DNA from 4 places in the Streptomyces sp. NPDC047072 genome. Region 1 is predicted to be linked to each of the others. Evidence: riboswitches for the same ligand, from Rfam matches in the RefSeq annotation. Region 1 holds a riboswitch; each other region holds the start of a gene.

Region 1 (4,759 bases):
CCGCCGACGACCTTGTAGGGCAGGCCGACGCGGATGAAGATCTCCTCGAAGACACGGGACTGGGCGTTGGTCCGGTAGAAGACGGCCACATCGCCGGCCTTCGCGTCGCCCGCGTCGGTCAGACGGTCTATCTCCTCGGCGACGAACTGCGCCTCGTCGTGCTCGGTGTCGGCGACGTAGCCGGTGATGCGCGCGCCCGCGCCCGCGTTGGTCCACAGGTTCTTGGGGCGGCGGGACTCGTTGCGCTCGATGACGGCGTTGGCGGCGGTGAGGATCGTCTGGGTGGAGCGGTAGTTCTGCTCCAGGAGGATCGTCGTGGCCTCCGGGTAGTCCTCCTCGAACTGGAGGATGTTGCGGATGGTCGCGCCGCGGAAGGCGTAGATCGACTGGTCGGCGTCACCGACGACGCAGAGTTCGGCGGGCGGCAGGTCGTGCTCGGCGGGCGGCACGTCCTCGTCGTGCGCACCGGTGCCGACGAGTTCGCGCACCAGCGCGTACTGCGCGTGGTTGGTGTCCTGGTACTCGTCGACCAGCACATGGCGGAAGCGGCGGCGGTAGTGCTCGGCGACGTCGGGGAACGCCCTCAGCAGATTGACCGTCGTCATGATCAGGTCGTCGAAGTCGAGGGCGTTGGCCTCGCGCAGCCGCGACTGGTACATGGCGTACGCCTGGGCGAGGGTCTTCTCGAAGCCGTCGGTGGCCTGGGCGGCGAAGTCCTCCTCGTCGATCAGCTCGTTCTTCAAATTGCTGATCTTGGCGCTGAAGGACTTGGGCGGGAACCGCTTGGGGTCGAGGTCCAGGTCACGGCAGACGAGCGCCATGAGCCGCTTGGAGTCGGCGGCGTCGTAGATCGAGAAGGACGAGGTGAAGCCGAGCTTCTTGGACTCGCGCCGCAGGATCCGCACGCACGCGCTGTGGAAGGTCATCACCCACATGGCGTTGGCGCGCGGCCCGACGAGCTGCTCGACGCGCTCCTTCATCTCCCCGGCGGCCTTGTTGGTGAAGGTGATCGCGAGGATCTGTCCCGGGTGGACATGGCGCTCACCCAGCAGGTGGGCGATGCGGTGGGTGAGCACCCGGGTCTTTCCGGAGCCGGCGCCGGCCACGATGAGCAGGGGGGTGCCGGAGTGCACGACGGCCGCGCGCTGGTTCTCGTTCAGCCCGTCGAGCAGCGCGGCCGGGTCCACCACGGGGCGCGGGGCGCCGTCGCGGTAGTACGCGTCCCGGTCCGGGGGCAGGTCGAACTTCCCGCCGAACAGGTCGTCCGGAACCTGCTCCGGAGCGTGCTCGTCCTCGGGCGGCGGCGGGGGTTCCTCCGCGTGCCCGCGAGGGGCCTGGAGGTCCGCCAGGAAGCTGTCGTCAAAGAGGCTGCTCATCGCTCTCCGAGTCTAGGGCTCCGCACTGACAGCCCGCCGCCGACCCGGAGACATCACGCCTCTCACCCCGTGCGACCACCTGACTCCACCCCGTGAAACCGAGGCGGTTCCATGAAACAGGTCACGAAAATGTATCGGGCATTTCGAACATCAACCTTCACAGGGGCCACACGAGTTGGCTACCGTGCCGGACAGGCCGTACGACCCCCACCGGCGAACCCCGCCGGGCCGCACGGCCTCCGCCGAATCCGGAGTGCCGCCGTGCGCCCGGAGCCGGGGACCCACCGAACCTGGGGCGAATCGGCCCGACTCCCGCCCGGGGAGCGGCCGTAGGGCAACCCTTCCGAACCTCCCGCCCGAGCCCGACAGCTAACTCGGCAGGCGGACCATGGAAGGAGTCGCCACCCTTGGCGTCGCACCGCAAGTCGCGCCCCGCGGGCCCGCGCGTGGCCGGCATACGGACCCCCGCCCTCGCCACGGCCGCCCTCACCTCCGTGGCCCTGCTCTCCCAGACGGCCAACGCCGCGCCCTCGGACGACAAGCCGAGCCTCGAAGAGGTCGAGAAGAAGGTCGACGACCTCTACCGCCAGGCCGAGTCGGCGACCGACAACTACAACGCGGCCAAGGAGAAGACGACCACCCAGCGCAAGCAGGTCGACTCCCTCCTGGACGCGGTCGCCAAGCGCACCCAGAAGCTCAACGAGGCACGGGAGAGGCTCGGCGCCTTCGCCGCGGCCCAGTACCGCACCGGGGCCTCCGCCCCCGACACGGCGACCTTCCTGCTCGCCGACACCCCGCAGGACTACTTCGACCAGTCGCAGCTGATGAGCCGTATGACGACGCGCCAGAAGAGCGCCGTCGACGACTACGTCACCGAGCAGTCCGAGACGATGAAGAAGCGTCAGGAGGCCACCGAGAGCCTCCAGACGCTCACCGACTCGCAGGACGACCTCAAGACCGCCAAGGCCACCGTCCAGAAGAAGCTCTCCGACGCCCGCGCGCTGCTCACGGAGCTGACGGCCGAGGAGAAGGCGCGCCTCGCGGCGATCGAGAAGAAGAAGCAGGAAGAGGCGGCACGCAAGGCCGCGGAGCTGGCGGAGCAGGAAGCGGCGCAGGCTCAGCAGGAGAGCGCGTCGCCGTCCTCCTCCACGGCGACGGACTCCTCGTACGCCACGAAGGCCGCGAAGGCGATCGCCTTCGCCCGCGCGCAGATCGGCAAGCCGTACGTCTGGGGCGCGACGGGCCCCGACTCCTACGACTGCTCGGGCCTGACCCAGGCCGCCTGGAACGCCGCCGGCATCTCCCTCCCCCGCGTCACCTACGACCAGGTGAACGCCGGCACGACGGTCTCCCTGGCCGACGCCCAACCCGGTGACCTGGTCTTCTTCTACGACGACATCAGCCACGTGGGCCTCTACATAGGCAACGGCATGATGATCCACGCCCCGAAGCCGGGCGCGTACGTCCGCGAGGAGTCGATCTACTACGACGGGGAGTCCGCGATCCACAGCGTGGTGCGGCCCGCGTAGGGAGTCGTAGGGCAGGCGCGCGTAATTCCACGCACCCGCGCGCGTGCCCCACCCTCACCACCCCCGGTGCTTCTTAGCATCGCCGCATGGCCCTACGCATCTGGTGGACCCAACGCCCGCCCGCCGCCGGAGCCGCCGTGATGGCGACCGGCATCGTGTCCGTCGGGCTGCATCTCACCGGGCACGAGACGCTCTCCCGGATCGCCCTGGTCCTCGCCTGCGCGGCCTGGCTGGGCCTCGCCGCGGACTTCGCCGTACGGCTGCTGCGGGAGCGGGCCCGCTGGATCGCGGAGGCCGAGACTCCGGGCGCCCTCACGGCCGTCGCGGCGACCACCGTGCTCGGCACCCGGTTCGCCGCCCTCGGCTGGACGACCCTCGCCGAGGCCCTCCTCGCCCTCGCAGCGCTCCTGTGGCCCATCCTGATCGTGCCGGTCGTCACCCACTGGAAGCGCCCTATGCCGGGCGGCGTCTTCCTCGGCTGCGTGGCCACCCAGGGCCTCGCCGTGCTCGGCGCCACCCTCGCCGCCGCCGTATCCACGGCCTGGCTCGCCCATACCGCCCTCGTGCTGTTCTGGCTGGGCCTCGTCCTCTACGGCGCCGCCCTCGCCCGCTTCGACCTGCGCCAGGTCGCCGAGGGCGCGGGCGACCACTGGGTCGCGGGCGGCGCGCTCGCCATCTCCGCCCTCGCCGGCGCGAAACTGCTCGCCGCCGACACCGCCCGCCTCTACCTCTGGAACGACGACGCCCACGGCGCCCTGCGTGCGGTCACCGTCACCCTGCTCGTGCTGGACCTCGCCTGGTACGCCGTACTCCTGGCCGCCGAATGCGCCCGCCCCCGCCTCCGCTACGACGTACGCCGCTGGGCCACGGTCTTCCCGATGGGCATGGCCGCCGCGGCGACCCTGTCCGTCGCCGCCGCCGTGGACGCGGACGGCCTCGACGCCCCGGGCCGGGTGCTGCTGTGGATCTCGGTCGCCGCCTGGCTCGCCGTCGCGGCGGGCGCGGTCGCCGAGGCGCGCGGGGCGCTCAGGTCCACAGCACCGCGATGAAGATGTTGACGACGGTCAGCCCACCGACCAGCCCGAACAGCGGCTTCTCCACGGTCTCGTCGTCCCGCTTCACATAGACGAGCCCGAGGATCACGATCAGCAGCGCCAGCTTGATGCCGATCTTGATGTTGTTGACGTGCTGGTCGTCGGCCTGGTTGAGCCCGACCAGGATCACCCCGGTGACCAGCATCGTCGCGGCACCGTGCAGCATCGCGGGCACGAACCGGGCGGTGCCCTGGCCCATCGCCTTCATCTGCGTGAGGAACCCGCCGAGCAGCGAGGCGATGCCGATGATGTGCAGGCCGACGAAGAGATGGATGAGTACGTCCATGAGGCCGGAGCTTATGCAGGGGCATCCGGGCGTCCCGACACCGCCCCACCGCACATGACCCGATCTTGCATATATGCGGTCCATAGCACCCCACATCGCCCCGGGGCGACGAAACCGGGACTTCGGTCACCGCGCCACGCGAAGTCGTCGGCGGCGGCACATGATCACGGTCACCTTCGGTCACCCGGCGGTCCCCTCGCGGCAGTTCCGCACAACGCGTTACCCCCCGGACACACCCAGGTTTAGCGTCCTCCACCAGGTGACCGGCTCCCCACCGCCGCCCGGGCCAGGGGCGGCAGCCGGGCATCACCGCCGAGAAGGTCCGGCGGCGGCTCGCTCCCCCTGTGCGGGTCGCCGCCGGACGCGTCAACCGCCCCGGACGGTCGTACGGCCGCTCCCCCTGGCGCCCGTGCACACGGTCGAGCCGGGGCGGTCGTACGAAAGGACGTGCAGTCCAGGTGGCAGCACACCGCA
Region 2 (4,759 bases), on a different contig from region 1:
GACCTGCTGAGCGGCTCCATCAAGTCCTAGTCACTTCTGCGTTACGAGGAACATGACCACCAGTGCGAACGGGCGTCGCCGGCCTCCCACCATCCATGACGTGGCCCGGGAGGCGGGCGTGTCGCGCGGTACCGTCTCCCGGTTCCTGAACGGCGGCCACTACGTCTCGCCGGCCGCCCGGCGGTCGGTGGAGGCCGCCATCAGGAAGACGGGATACGTCGTCAACCGGCACGCCCGCAGCCTGAGCACCGGCCGGTCCGACTCGGTGGCCTTCCTGCTCACCGAACCGCAGGAGAAGTTCTTCGAGGACCCCAACTTCAACATCCTGCTGCGCGGTTGCACGGAGCACCTCGCCCAGCACGACATCCCGCTGCTGCTCATGCTGGCCGCCAGCGACGACGACCGGCGCCGGCTGACCCGGTACATCACCTCGGGCCACGTCGACGGGGTGCTGCTGCTCTCCAACCACAGCGGTGACCCGGTCGCCGCCGAACTGCACGACGCCGGGATCCCGTTGGTGGTCTGCGGCAAGCCGATAGGGCTCGGCTCCAAGGTGAGCTACGTGGCCGCCGCCGACCGCGACGGCGCGCAGGAGATGGTCCGCCATCTGCTCGCGGGCGGCCGCCGCCGCATCGGCATGGTCACCGGGCCGCTCGACATGCCGGGCGGCCCCGACCGGCTGGCCGGCTACCGGGACGTGCTCGCCGAGGCGGGCCTGCCCTACGACCCGGCGCTCGTGGTGGAGGGCGACTTCCGCCGCAGCGGCGGCGAACAGGCGGCCCGTACGCTGCTCGCGCAGGCACCCGACATGGACGCGGTCTTCGTCGCCTCCGACCTGATGGCCCTCGGGGTCGTCAACGTCCTGCAGCAGTGCGGGCGTTCGGTCCCGGATGACATCGCTGTCGGCGGCTTCGACGACTCGCACGCGGCCACCTCCATCGCGCCCGCCCTCACCACCATGCGCCAGCCCTTCGAACGCATCAGCGCCGAGATGGTCCGCATGCTGCTCGCGCAGATCGCGGGCGAGGACACGGCCGGGGTGATCCTGCCGACGGAACTGGTCGTACGGGGCTCCGCGTAACCGGAACACACGTCAACGTATGTGAAAGCAGCAGCCGTCCGGTTCGCGTCGAGTCGCACGGGCCTGCCGACCGTATTCTCTGATCATGGCCGCCTCCACCGCATATTCACTCATCGCCACCGACCTGGACGGAACGCTGCTGCGGGCCGACGACACGCTCTCCGACCGGTCCCGGGCCGTGCTCGAACGGGTGGCGGAGGCGGGTGCGAAGCATCTCGTCGTGACCGGACGCCCCGCGCCCAGAGTGCGGCCGCTCCTCGACGACCTCGGCAGCACGGGGCTCGCGGTGTGCGGACAGGGCGCGCAGGTGTACGACGCCGGCGCGGACCGTCTGCTGTGGTCGGTGACCCTGGACCGGGAGCTGGCCGAGACCGCGCTCGGCAAGATCGAGGCGGAGGTCGGGCAGGTGTACGCGGCTGTCGACCAGGACGGCGTCGACGGGCTCACGCTCATCGAGCCGGGCTATCTGATGCCCCATCCGACGCTGCCCGCGGTGCGGGTCGGGCGCCGCGACGACCTGTGGTGCGAGCCGATCAGCAAGGTGCTGCTCCGTCACCCCTACCTGTCTGACGACGAGTTGGCGGTGACGGCGCGCTCGGTGGTGGGCTCGCTGGCCACGGTCACCATGTCCGGCCCCGGCACCGTCGAACTCCAGCCATGCGGCATCACCAAGGCGACCGGTCTCGCGCTGGCCGCCGACCATCTGGGCCTGGGCCCGGAGACGACCATCGCGTTCGGGGACATGCCCAACGACATCCCCATGTTCGACTGGGCGGCCCACGGTGTCGCGATGGCCAACGCCCATCCCGAACTCAAGGCCGTGGCCGACGAGGTGACCCTGTCGAACGAGGACGACGGCATCGCCGTCGTCCTCGAAAGACTGTTCAGGCTCGCCTAGTAGGCGCCCCACACGTTGTCGATGGAGCCGTACCGCTGGGCCGCGTAGTTGCAGGCGGCGGTGATGTTCGCGACCGGGTCGTACGGGTCCCAGGACGTGTTCGTGACGTGGTACGCGTTGAACGTCGGGTCGATCACCTGGAGCAGGCCCTTGGACGGGGTGCCCGCGGCGGCGTTGGAGTCCCAGTTGTTGATCGCGTACGGGTTGCCCGAGGACTCCCGGATGATGTTGCGGTAGATGCCGTTGTACGACCCCGGGATGCCGTTCTCGGCCATGACCGCGAGGGACGCGCGGATCCAGCCGTCGAGGGTGTTGGCGTACCCGAGCGAGGTGGCGGTCTGGACCGGCACGGTCGCGGCGGAGGCACTGGTCGCGCCGATGACCGGGAGGGCGAGTACGGCGGCCCCGGTGCCGAGGACGGCGAGCTTGCGGGCGAGACGGCCCTGGCGGCGGTGACGGTGCTGAGCGGCAGCAGGCATGGCGAAGTTCCTCTCCGTCGCCTGCGAGGTGAGCTGTCGGGTTCGGGCGGGAGCTGCCCGGCCACGCCCACGAAAGGCGTGACTTCACCCCGAGCCGTACCGGTTTGTCCGAAGACGCCCGGCCCGGCGACTTACCTGGGTCCCCCGCTCCTGCCGTGGTTCTCGGTGGGTGTACGGGCGGCGGCAGGATTCGGCGTCCGCCCGACAGGCCGGGAACGTATGCGAGAGCACATGTCCGGAACAAGTGCCGGATTCACACACTGCGCCTATTGACCTGCGTGTGAGGCTTATGGGCCGCTTGATCCTTTGCGGCCGCCAAGCCTCAACGCGGGCTCGGGCAAAGGGGGGTGAGGCGGCGTCGGATCCGTCGCGGACCGCCTGTTGGAGTGAGCCAAGTCACGCCCGATCGCAAGTGGGGTGAAACGGTCATCTGGCGTCAACTCATCGTTAACCGGCCGTCCGTGGGATCCGCTTCTCCCAGGTCTGGTGGAAGACCACCTCGCCGCCCTCGGTGCAGATCACCTCGTTCGAGGTGAGGAAGTCCGTCCCGTCGCAGCCGATCTCCGAGCGGGTGCGGACGGTCGTGTCCCAGCCGAGTTCCGGGCGGTGCAGCCGGATCGACCAGTCCGAGCGGGTGCGCGCGGTCAGCGGGTCCGCCTCCTGGATCGTGTACGTCTCCAGCGCGTCCTCGGTGAACTCCAGACCGTCGGGGTACACGCGCGTGCCGCCGTACCGGGGGTCGACCTCAAGACGCCACTCGCCCTTGGCGACGTCCCGGACGACCAGGCGCTCGGGGCGGGGCTCGTCGAAGGTGGCCGGGTAACTGACGCCGAGGGGTTCGGACTGCTCCGGCTCCTCGAAGGAGATCTCTTCGAAGGGGGTCTCCTTGGAGGCGTCCTTGCCGGCGCCCTCCGAGGACGCTTCACGCGCGCGTACCGGCAGTTCGAGGAAGCTTCCCGCCGGGTCCAGCGTGAAGCCCGCCTCCGAGCCCGGCTGCGGCCAGATCCACGGCCAGTACGCGGAGGACACGGCGAGCCGGATGCGGTGGCCGGGCGGGAAGGCGTGCCCGATGCCGTTCAGCTCGAAGGAGACCTCCTCGGTGGCCCCCGGCTCCCAGGGCACCGCCCGGTCGCGTCCGTGGCGCGCCGAGAGGTTCAGCACGCCCCGGGTGACCAGGGTCGAGGAGCCGTCCGGGGCCACGTCGCACAGCCGGGCGACGACCTGTGCGCGCGGTACCTCGCAACGCACCCTGAGCCGTACCCGCGGCCGCCCCAGCACCCGGGTCTCCTCGCCGACCGCGAACTCGAAGCAGACCGAGCGGGCGTCCTCCTCGCGCTGGTCCGGCGGCAGGTCGGCGTCGTTGCCGAAGGGGAAGAAGCGGCCGGCGTCCACGCCCGTGTGCTGCGGGGAGCGGACCGGGACAGGGGCGCCCTGAAGGCCGTACGTGATGATCCGGACGTTCGGCGAGGGCCAGGACGGCTCGCCGACCCAGCGGCCCGGGAGGGTGTCGTAGACGGTGGCAGGGGGGTGCGAGTCGCTGACGTAGGCCCTCAGGAGGGGCTCTCGCATGACGCTGGTGTCGATGCCCTTGAGGTGCTGGTCCCACCAGCGCAGGGTCTCCTGGAGGAAGCCGATCGCCGGGCCGGGCGGCAGGCCGCGGTCGGGGTACTGGTGCGACCAGGGGCCGATCAGGCCCCGTACGCGCTCCTTGGGCAGGTGCTCGACCAGACGCAGGACCGTGTCGCGGTACGGGTCGTGCCAGCCGCCGACCGCGAGGACGGCCGCGTCGATCGCGCCGTAGTCCTCGCAGACGCTGCCGTGGCGCCAATAGGTGTCGCGCTTCTGGTGGTCCAGCCAGGTGTGCACGAACGGCTCGACCGCCTCCAGGCGCTTCAGCCACAGGTCCCGCCAGGACTCGCCCGCGTACAGCGGGTCCGGCGGGCGGCAGACGAAGGCGAGCATGGTCGCCGCCCAGGCGTGCATGTCGACGGCGAGGACGGAACCTCCCATGTAGTGCACGTCGTTGTCATAGCGATCGTCCGTGGAGCAGACGGTGACGACCGCCTTGAGCGGCTCGGGCGCGAGGGCCGCGATCTGGAGGGAGTTGAAGCCGCCCCAGGAGATGCCGAACATGCCCACTGCGCCGTCGCACCAGGGCTGTGCGGCCAGCCAGTTCACCACCTCGACCCCGTCGGTGAGTTCCGTCGCCGAGTACTCGTCCGTCGGCAGGCCCTCGCTGTTGCCGTGCCCGCGCACGTCCACGCGCACGGAGGCGTAGCCGTGACCCGCGTACCAGGGGTG
Region 3 (4,759 bases), on a different contig from region 1:
GTCCTCACACGCTCCGCGCGGTCGCCGCCCCCGGGGAACCGCGGCCGGTGCGCGGCGCCCGAGCGCTCGGTGTGCAGCGCCGTGATCGCCCGCGCGCGCTCGCCGTCCCCGCGTGCCACCGCGTCCACGATCGCGCCGTGCTCCGCCCAGGACTCCACCGGGTTGGCGGGCGCGTCCACGACGTACATCCAGGCGATCTTGTGGCGCAGCTGGGTCAGCAGGGAGGACAGCGCGGGGCTGCCCGAGGCCTGGGCGAGCGTCTCGTGGAACCAGCCGCCCAAGGAGCGCAGATCCTCGCTGTTGCCCCTCCTGGCCCGCTCCTGGCCCAGCCGGACCAGCCCGCGCAGCACCTTCAGATGGGCCTCGGTGCGACGCTGGGCGGCCCGTGCGGCGCCGAGCGGCTCCAGGAGCATGCGCATCTCCAGGAGGTCGGCACCCTCCTGCTCGGTCGGTTCGGCGACGCACGCGCCCGCGTGCCGCCGCGTCACCACGAAGCCCTCGGCCTCCAGGGTGCGCAGGGCCTCCCGGACGGGGACGCGGGAGACGCCGTAGCGGCGGGCGAGCAGTTCCTCGGTGAGCCGGCTCCCGCGCTCGTAGACACCCGCGACGATGTCGTCCCGGATCGCCGTGCATACCGAGTGCGCCGGAATACGCATGTCCGACCTCCGTCTTAATCCCCGTGAAACGTCGCCGATTGACGTGTGTTCCGTGACTCTATTGCAATGAGCCGGAATTTCCGATGCCGGGCCGGAATCCAGGGATATTTTTTGGACAGCGGGGGTCCCAAAACGACGAAAACCCCGGCCGGGGCGGCCGGGGCTCGTGATGGATCTCGCCGTACGTCGTCAGACGTTCACGCCGTGCGAGCGCAGGTAGGAGACGGGGTCGATGTCCGAGCCGTACTCGGGGGTGGTGCGGGCCTCGAAGTGCAGGTGCGGCCCGGTGACGTTGCCGGTCGCGCCGGAGAGGCCGATCTGCTGCCCGGGGGTGACCGACTGGCCGACCGAGACGCCGATGGACGACAGGTGGCCGTACTGGGTGTACGTGCCGTCGGCCATCCTGATCACGATCTGGTTCCCGTACGACCCTCCCCAGCCGGCCTCCACGACGGTGCCGCGGCCGACCGCGTGCACGGAGGTGCCGCTGGCCGCGTGGAAGTCGACGCCGGTGTGGCTGCCGGAGGACCACAGGGAGCCGCCGGTCTTGTAGCCGGTGGAGATGTACGAGCCGGAGATCGGGGCGACGAAGGCGTTGAGGCGCTTGCGCTCGGCCTCGCGGGCGGCGCGCTCCTTGGCCTCGCGCTCCTCCTTGGCGCGCTCGGCGGCCTTCTTCTTCGCGGCCGCCACGGCCGCCTTGTGCTCGGCGGCCTCCTGCTGGGCGGTGGCCTGGGCGTCGATCTGGGCGGCGACGGTGTCGCCGACGCTGATGACCGGAGTGAGGCCGGTCTGCTCGACGGAGTTCTCGGCGGCGAACGCGGGGGCGGCGATGGTGCCGATGACGCCGGTGGTGGCCAGGGCCGCGACTCCCGCCGCGCGGGCGGCGGTGCGCTTCATCCGGCCGGGACGTCGGTGCTTCCCGGTGGCGCAGGTGAACGCCATGTGGTGGCTGGTCCTTTCCTTCCCTCTCGCCTACCGGGTTAGCTGACGGGTTCGGAGCAGGAAGGTCTCCTACGGACGCGGGCGTCCGATTCACCCCAGGGACTGCGGATGGGTCCCCGGCTCCCCTGGCTCGCGCCAGACGGGGACTCGGCGATGACTGTCCGGTGCCGCGGATGCGGCGCGGTGCCTGACGGACAGCCCGGAAGACGCTAAGCGGGGGCTCTTCCCATCCCCAAACGGATCAAGGTCTTTGTTGCACATCCCACAGGGCAGACAGGCAACCTCCTCCTCAATTCGGACATCAAAGGGCCCTGGTGACGCTCCGGTCACCAGGGCCCCGCACGCGCGTGTGCCTACTCCGCGGAGACGACCTTGACCTCGCCGATGCCGAGGGCCTCGACGGGCGCCTTGATCTGCGCCGCGTCGCCGACCAGGACCGTCACCAGCCGGTCCACGGGGAAGGCGCTCACGGCGGCCGCGGTGGCCTCGACGGTGCCGGTCGCGGCGAGCTGCTGGTACAGCGTCGCCTGGTAGTCGTCCGGCAGGTGCTGCTCGACCTGGTCGGCCAGGGTGCTCGCCACGGCCGCCGCGGTCTCGTACTTGAGCGGCGCCACACCGACGAGGTTCTGTACGGCGACGTCCCGCTCGGCGTCGGTGAGACCGCCCTCGGCGAGCGTGCGCAGCACCGTCCACAGGTCTTGGAGCGCCGGGCCGGTGTTCGGGGTGTCCACGGAGCCGCTGATGGCGAGCATCGCCGCGCCCGAGCCGTCCGGGGCGGACCTGAGGACTTGCCCGAAGGCCCGTACGCCGTAGGTGTAGCCCTTCTCCTCGCGCAGGACGCGGTCCAGGCGGGAGGTGAGGGTGCCGCCGAGGCAGTAGGTGCCGAGCACCTGCGCGGGCCACACGCGCGCGTGCCGGTCGGCGCCGATACGGCCGATCAGGAGCTGGGTCTGGACGGCGCCGGGGCGGTCCACGATGACGACCCGGCCGGTGTCGTCGGCGGTCACCGGCGGCACGGGCCGCGGCTCGGCCGTGGAGCCGGTCCAGGAGCCGAGGGTGTCCGAGAGCAGCGCGTCGAGGTCGATGCCGGTGAGGTCGCCGACGACCACGGCGGTCGCGGTGGCGGGCCGGACGTGCTTCTCGTAGAAGGCGCGTACGGCGGCGGAGTCGATGTTCTCGACCGTCTCCTCGGTGCCCTGGCGCGGGCGCGAGACGCGAGAGTCGGCCGGGAACAGCTCCTTGGAGAGCTCCTTGGCGGCCCGGCGGGAGGGGCTGGCCAGCTCGTGCGGGATCTCGTCAAGGCGGTTGCGGACGAGGCGCTCGACCTCGCTGTCGGCGAACGCGGGCGCCCTGAGGGCGTCGGCGAGCAGACCGAGCGCCTTGGCGAGGCGGGAGGCCGGGACTTCGAGGCTGATCCGCACGCCGGGGTGGTCGGCGTGCGCGTCGAGGGTGGCGCCGCAGCGCTCCAGCTCGGCGGCGAACTCCTCGGCGGAGTGCTTGTCGGTGCCCTCGGAGAAGGCGCGCGCCATGATCGTGGCGACGCCGTCCAGGCCGGCCGGTTCGGCGTCCAGGGGCGCGTCCAGGAGGACCTCGACGGCGACGACCTGCTGGCCGGGGCGGTGGCAGCGCAGGACGGTCAGGCCGTTGCCGAGCGCTCCGCGCGTGGGGGCCGGAAAGGCCCAGGGCCGGGCCTCGCCGGCCTGGGGCTGGGGGTGGAAGTCCATCGCGGCGAGCTCGGTCACTGGGCCGCCTCCTCGTTCTCGTCCTGGTCGGCAGTGGCTTCGGGGGCGGTCGGTTCGTAGACCAGCACCGCGCGGTTGTCGGGACGCAGCTTGGCCTTGGCGACCGCCTGGACCTCCTCGGCGGTCACCTCCAGGACGCGCTGTACGGCGGTCAGGGCGAGCTGGGGATCGCCGAACAGGACGGCGAAGCGGCACAGTTCGTCGGCGCGGCCCGCGACGGTGCCGAGCCGGTCCAGCCACTCGCGCTCCAACTGGGCCTGGGCGCGCTCCATTTCCTCGGCCGTGGGGCCCTCCTCAGCGAACCGGGCGAGCTCCTCGTCGATGGCCGCCTCGATGACCGGCACCTCGACGTCCCCGGAGGTCTTGACGTCGAGCCAGCCCAGGGAGGGCGCTCCGGCGAGGCGCAGCAGGCCGAAGCCCGCCGCGACGGCCGTACGGTCGCGCCGTACGAGACGGTTGTAGAGGCGGGAGGACTCGCCGCCGCCGAGGACGGTGAGGGCCAGGTCGGCCGCGTCGGCCTCGCGGGTGCCGTCGTGGGGCAGCCGGTAGGCGGCCATCAACGCGCGCGCGGGGACCTCCTCCTCGACGACCTCGCGCAGCTGCTCGCCGATGACGTCGGGCAGGGTGCCGTCACGCGGGGGCTGCTTGCCGTCGTGGGAGGGGATGGAGCCGAAGTACTTCTCGATCCAGGCGAGCGTCTGCTCCGGGTCGATGTCGCCGACGACCGACAGGACGGCGTTGTTGGGCGCGTAGTACGTGCGGAAGAACGCGCGGGCGTCCTCCAGGGTGGCCGCGTCCAGGTCGGCCATGGAGCCGATGGGGGTGTGGTGGTAGGGGTGGCCCTCGGGGTAGGCGAGCGCGGTGAGCTTCTCGAAGGCGGTGCCGTAGGGGACGTTGTCGTAGCGCTGCCGGCGCTCGTTCTTGACGACGTCGCGCTGGTTCTCCATCGACTCGTCGTCGAGGGCGGCCAGCAGGGAGCCCATGCGGTCCGCCTCCAGCCAGAGGGCGAGCTCCAGCTGATGGGTCGGCATGGTCTCGAAGTAGTTGGTGCGTTCGAAGCTGGTGGTGCCGTTGAGCGAGCCGCCGGCGCCCTGGACCAGTTCGAAGTGGCCGTTGCCCTTGACCTGGGCGGAGCCCTGGAACATCAGGTGCTCGAAAAGGTGAGCAAGGCCGGTCCGGCCCTTGACCTCGTGGCGCGAGCCGACGTCGTACCAGAGGCACACCGCCGCGACCGGGGTCAGGTGGTCCTCGGAGAGCACCACGCGCAGGCCGTTGGCCAGGCGGTGCTCCGTTGCTGTCAGGCCTCCGGTGCCTGCCTGGTCTGTGGCCGTGTGACCCATGGGCATGTACGTCCCTTCGATCGCGGTCGCGGTCGTGGAAACCGCGGTTTGTAGAGCTGTTTTCCTGCCGGTCCTGCCA
Region 4 (4,759 bases), on a different contig from region 1:
TACTGCCTTATCGGGTACGCCAGCGCCACCACGAGCGTGCACAGCACCAGGGCGAGCAGCGCGGCCCGGCCGGTGAGGCGGGAGCGGCGGGCCTGCCGCTTGGTCTGGGAGCGGTAGACACGGGCCGCCGTCTGTTCGCCGAGCAGCCTGATCCTGGTCGTGGTGGAGAACCGGTCCCGGTCCTTCACGGCCATGTTCCCGCCTCCCGTTCACACGCGCGTACGTCCCCGCACACGGTACGGGACCGGTGCGGGGACGTACGTACGACTGGCTAAGCCTTAGCCCTGCCGGGGTGAGCCCTTGACGGTGCTCAGCCCTTGAAGCGCGGGAAGGCGCTGCGGCCGGCGTACACCGCCGCGTCGTCGAGGATCTCCTCGATGCGCAGCAGCTGGTTGTACTTGGCGACGCGCTCGGAGCGGGCCGGGGCGCCGGTCTTGATCTGGCCGCAGTTGGTGGCGACGGCGAGGTCGGCGATGGTGACGTCCTCGGTCTCGCCGGAGCGGTGGGACATCATGCACTTGAAGCCGCTGCGCTGGGCGAGCTCGACGGCGTCCAGGGTCTCGGTCAGCGAGCCGATCTGGTTCACTTTGACGAGCAGGGCGTTGGCGGCGCCGTCGTCGATGCCGCGGGCCAGGCGCTCGGGGTTGGTGACGAAGAGGTCGTCGCCGACGATCTGGACCTTGTCGCCCAGCTTGTCGGTGAGGACCTTCCAGCCGGCCCAGTCGTCCTCGAACAGCGGGTCCTCGATGGAGACGAGCGGGTAGGCCGCGACGAGCTCCTCGTAGTACTCCGTCATCTCGGCGGCGGAGCGGTCCTTGCCCTCGAACTGGTACTTGCCGTCCTTGTAGAACTCGGAGGCGGCGACGTCGAGCGCCAGGGCGACCTGCTCGCCGGGGATGTAACCGGCTTCCTTGATGGCTTCGAGGATGAGGTCGAGGGCGGCACGGTTGGACTCGAGGTTCGGGGCGAAGCCGCCCTCGTCGCCGAGGCCGGTGGACAGGCCCTTGCTCTTCAGGACCTTCTTGAGGGTGTGGTAGACCTCGGTGCCCCAGCGCAGCGCCTCGGAGAAGGACTCCGCGCCGATCGGGGCGATCATGAACTCCTGGATGTCCACGTTGGAGTCGGCGTGCGAGCCGCCGTTCAGGATGTTCATCATCGGAACGGGCAGCAGGTGCGCGTTAGGGCCGCCCAGGTAGCGGAAGAGCGGGAGGTCGCTGGCCTCGGAGGCGGCGTGGGCGACGGCGAGGGAGACGCCGAGGATGGCGTTGGCGCCGAGCGAGCCCTTGTTGTCGGTGGCGTCCAGGTCGAACATCGCCTGGTCGATCAGGCGCTGCTCGGTGGCGTCGTAGCCGACGAGCTCCGGGCCGATCTGCTCGATGACCGCGAGGACGGCCTTCTCGACGCCCTTGCCCTGGTAGCGGTTGGGGTCACCGTCACGCAGCTCGATGGCCTCGAAGGCACCGGTGGAGGCGCCGGACGGGACGGCGGCACGGCCGGTGCTGCCGTCGTCGAGGCCGACCTCGACCTCGACGGTGGGGTTCCCTCGCGAGTCGAGGATTTCCCGGGCTACGACGACGTCGATGGACGGCACGAGCATCTCCTTCTTGGATGTGACACGGTCCGCCGGGACCGCGGTGTGTTCTGCGAGACGAGCCTAACCGGCTCCCGGGTATCGGCCACTGTGCGGACCGACCTGTGGACGAAACCGAGAGCAAATTGTTCCTGAACTGAACAAAGACGGTCGCCCAAGCGCGCACAAAAAAGCCCCGCCCCGGTGCGTACGGGGGAACACGCACCGGAGCGGGGAGCCCGTGGGGACGGGGGGTGACCCTCACGAGGCCTTCAGTATGAGGACCACGGATGTGAGGGCGCTGTGGTTCACCTGAGTATTACTTCAGGTGCAGCTGCTGACCCGGGTAGATGAGGTTCGCGTCCTCGATGATGTCCTTGTTCAGCTTGAACAGCTTCTGGTAGCCGCCCTTGACCTTGTGCTTCTCGGCGATCGAGCTGAGGGTGTCACCCTTGACGACCTTGTACTCGCCGTCGCCCTTCTTGACCTTCTTGCCGGTCGGGGTGGTGACGGTCTTCTTGGCCGCCGGACGCTCGGTGGAGCGGGAGGCGCTCTGCTCGTTCGAACGGGTGCTGGTGGAGCTGTTCGAAGAGCTGTTGCTCGACGAGCTGCTGCTGCCGCTGTACGTGGCGCCGGACAGGCCCACGCCGCAGGTCGGCCAGGCGCCCTTGCCCTGGGAGGCGAGGACCTTCTCGGCGATCTCGATCTGCTGGGCCTTGGAGGCCTGGTTGGCGGTCGAGGCGTAGGCGGTGCCGCCGTACGCGGCCCAGGTGGAGGCCGAGAACTGCAGGCCGCCGTAGTAGCCGTTGCCGGTGTTGATGGACCAGTTGCCGCCCGACTCGCACTGGGCGACGGCGTCCCACTCGGAGGCGGTGGCGGCGGAGGCGTTGCCGGCCGCCATCAGCGGGGCGGCGATGGCGACACCGGTGACGCCGGCGAGCGCGGCGGCGCGGGTGGCCTTGGACGGACGACGGTGCTTGCCCTTGCCGGAAAACAGCATGGATCGATCCCCTCACCGACGCCTGCGAGGTGAGCTGTCGGGTTCGGGCCGGTTGAGTTGCCCGGTCGCGCTCGGCGCCTTTCGGCTCCTTGCGCGGCTTCACCCCAAGCCGGTCCAGCGTTTCCGCTGGGCCCGGCGCCTACCTTGGGTCCCCCGCTCCTGCCTACGGCGCTTGACGCGACGACTGTTCCCGTACGGCCGCTGGCAGGATTCGGCGTTGCGACTGTCGGGGCTCGGGTTGCCGAGCGGTGACGACGGTAGACACGCGATCCGGGGAATTTCAAAGACGATCAGGGCTTCTGAGACTCATCCCACACTTTCGCCAAAGCGGACATTCGGCGCGAAGTATGACGTGAACTCCCGCTGTTTTTCGGGGTTTTTACGCCCTATTCCGCCCCTGTGTCGAGCTTCTGACCAGCCTCGATGTTGCTCGGGTCGGCACCGATGACGCTCTTGTTCTTCTCGTAGAGCGCACGCCATCCGCCGTCGAGGCCAAGGGAGTCGGCGATGGAGGCGAGGGAGTCGCCCTCCTGGACCGTGTACGTCCGCGCGGCATGCCGGCCGGCGGTGGAGTCCGTCTCGGCCGCCTTGGTCTCCACGGCGCTGTCGCCGCGGTGCTTGCCGGAGCCGAGGGAGGCGACGTCGACGAGGGCCGAAGAGCCGCCCTCCCGCCAGGAGTTGTCGGATGCGTCACTTTCCGGGATCACCGGGGACGAACTGTCGGATTCCTGTGCGCCGTCTTTGCCGGAGCTGTCGGAGCCGTCGGACGCCTCGGAGCCCGACTTGCCGGACTCGGCTGAATTGTCGGCACTGGCGGACGGCGAAGGCGTCGCGGAGGACCCGTCGATCGAGTCGAGCAATCCGGAAGAATCGCCCGAATCAGATGAATTGGACGAACCGTCGGCGCCCGAGGAGTCGGCGGAACCGGACGACCCGGATGACTTGGACGACTCGGACGCCGAGGGTGAGGGCGTACCGCTCCCCACGCCCGTGTCGACGTCGTCCGCCGCGGAGTCCTTGCTGAGCCCGGCGAGCAGACCGCAGGTCGGCCAGGCGGCGATGCCCTGGTCCGCGAGGATCTTCTCGGCCACGGCGATCTGCTGGTTGCGGCTGGCGAGGTCGGCCGTCTCAGCGTACTGGAGGCCGCCGTACTTCTCCCAGTTCTCCTGGGAGACCTGGAGGCCGCCGTAGTAGCCGTTGCCCGCGTTCTCGCTCCAGGAGCCGCCGCTCTCGCAGTTGGCGACCTGGTCCCAGGTGGTACCGGTGGCCGCGCTCGCGCCGGTCGCCCCGAGCAGCGGGATCGCGATGGCGGATCCCGTCACACCGGCCGCGACGAGCAGGGCCGGGGCTTGACGGGGGCGACGGTGACGACCGTTCCCGGAGAGCATGCGGGGACCTTTCCCGAGACTGCAGAGACCCGCGCGGCGGACGAGTGGACCCGCCACGCTGGTCCGTGAACGTATCGGCAGTCGATCACTTGTCACAAGTTAATGCCGCGTAGATCACGTGAAGATCACAGACTTGAGAGCGTGTCATGTTTGGCCTGTCTGCGCCGTCATGGAGGGAGAGCTTCCGGTCGATTACCGGACCGGTGTGAACTCCACGGGCAAAGTACGCAGTCCACGCATGATGAGCCCCCCGCGCCAGCGCAACTCCGCCGGATCCACGGCGAGTTGGAGATCCGGGAGCCGGGTGAGGAGCGTGCCGAGCGCGGTCTGGCCCTCCAGCCGGGCCAGCGGTGCGCCGAGGCAGTAGTGGATGCCGTGGCCGTAACCGAGGTGCTGATTGTCACGCCGTCCGAGGTCCAGCACGTCCGGGTCGGCGAACTTCTCCGGGTCCCGGTCCGCGGCGGCGAGCACGACCAGCACGGGGTCGCCGGCCGCGATCTCCTGCCCGCCGATGCTGAGCGGCTCGGTCGCGAACCGCCAGGTCGCCAGCTCGACGGGGCCGTCGTAGCGGAGGAGTTCTTCTACGCCGGTCTCCAGGAGGCCACTCTGTCTGTCGGCGAGGGACTGTTGAAGCCGTTGGCGCTGCTCGGGGTGGGTGAGCAGGGCGTAGGTGCCGTTGCCGATGAGGTTGACGGTGGTCTCGAAGCCGGCGAACAGCAGGATGAAGGCCATCGCCGCGGCCTCGTTCTCGGTGAGGTGCTCGCCGTGGTCGGAGGCGCGGATGAGCCCGGAGATCAGGTC

The links. A riboswitch is a leader RNA that binds a small molecule or an ion and turns the genes downstream of it on or off. The one in region 1 is predicted to bind cyclic di-AMP.
Region 2: it holds a riboswitch for cyclic di-AMP, as region 1 does, so the genes downstream of both, ABZ896_RS11190 (transglycosylase SLT domain-containing protein) here and ABZ896_RS47995 (NlpC/P60 family protein) in region 1, are expected to answer to the same signal.
Region 3: it holds a riboswitch for cyclic di-AMP, as region 1 does, so the genes downstream of both, ABZ896_RS45335 (M23 family metallopeptidase) here and ABZ896_RS47995 (NlpC/P60 family protein) in region 1, are expected to answer to the same signal.
Region 4: it holds a riboswitch for cyclic di-AMP, as region 1 does, so the genes downstream of both, ABZ896_RS36260 (transglycosylase family protein) here and ABZ896_RS47995 (NlpC/P60 family protein) in region 1, are expected to answer to the same signal.

Annotation. Positions count from the first base shown of each region.
Region 1 covers NZ_JBEYVC010000228.1:4,849-9,607, forward strand. Annotated here, with positions in the region: gene pcrA (DNA helicase PcrA) at 1-1,376, opposite strand, end outside; cyclic di-AMP (ydaO/yuaA leader) riboswitch at 1,607-1,776, shown strand; gene ABZ896_RS47995 (NlpC/P60 family protein) at 1,784-2,905, shown strand; gene ABZ896_RS48000 (tellurite resistance/C4-dicarboxylate transporter family protein) at 2,992-3,954, shown strand; gene ABZ896_RS48005 (hypothetical protein) at 3,932-4,285, opposite strand; gene ABZ896_RS48010 (C40 family peptidase) at 4,744-4,759, shown strand, end outside.
Region 2 covers NZ_JBEYVC010000018.1:94,000-98,758, forward strand. Annotated here, with positions in the region: gene ABZ896_RS11175 (carbohydrate ABC transporter permease) at 1-30, shown strand, start outside; gene ABZ896_RS11180 (LacI family DNA-binding transcriptional regulator) at 53-1,081, shown strand; gene ABZ896_RS11185 (HAD family hydrolase) at 1,167-1,979, shown strand; gene ABZ896_RS11190 (transglycosylase SLT domain-containing protein) at 1,976-2,458, opposite strand; cyclic di-AMP (ydaO/yuaA leader) riboswitch at 2,464-2,636, opposite strand; gene ABZ896_RS11195 (CocE/NonD family hydrolase) at 2,906-4,759, opposite strand, start outside.
Region 3 covers NZ_JBEYVC010000197.1:6,267-11,025, reverse strand. Annotated here, with positions in the region: gene ABZ896_RS45340 (GntR family transcriptional regulator) at 1-656, opposite strand, end outside; gene ABZ896_RS45335 (M23 family metallopeptidase) at 846-1,598, opposite strand; cyclic di-AMP (ydaO/yuaA leader) riboswitch at 1,611-1,761, opposite strand; gene ABZ896_RS45330 (pitrilysin family protein) at 1,952-3,340, opposite strand; gene ABZ896_RS45325 (pitrilysin family protein) at 3,337-4,680, opposite strand.
Region 4 covers NZ_JBEYVC010000120.1:22,957-27,715, reverse strand. Annotated here, with positions in the region: gene ABZ896_RS36270 (septum formation initiator family protein) at 1-194, opposite strand, end outside; gene eno (phosphopyruvate hydratase) at 311-1,597, opposite strand; gene ABZ896_RS36260 (transglycosylase family protein) at 1,890-2,570, opposite strand; cyclic di-AMP (ydaO/yuaA leader) riboswitch at 2,575-2,751, opposite strand; gene ABZ896_RS36255 (transglycosylase family protein) at 2,957-3,958, opposite strand; gene ABZ896_RS36250 (cytochrome P450) at 4,151-4,759, opposite strand, start outside.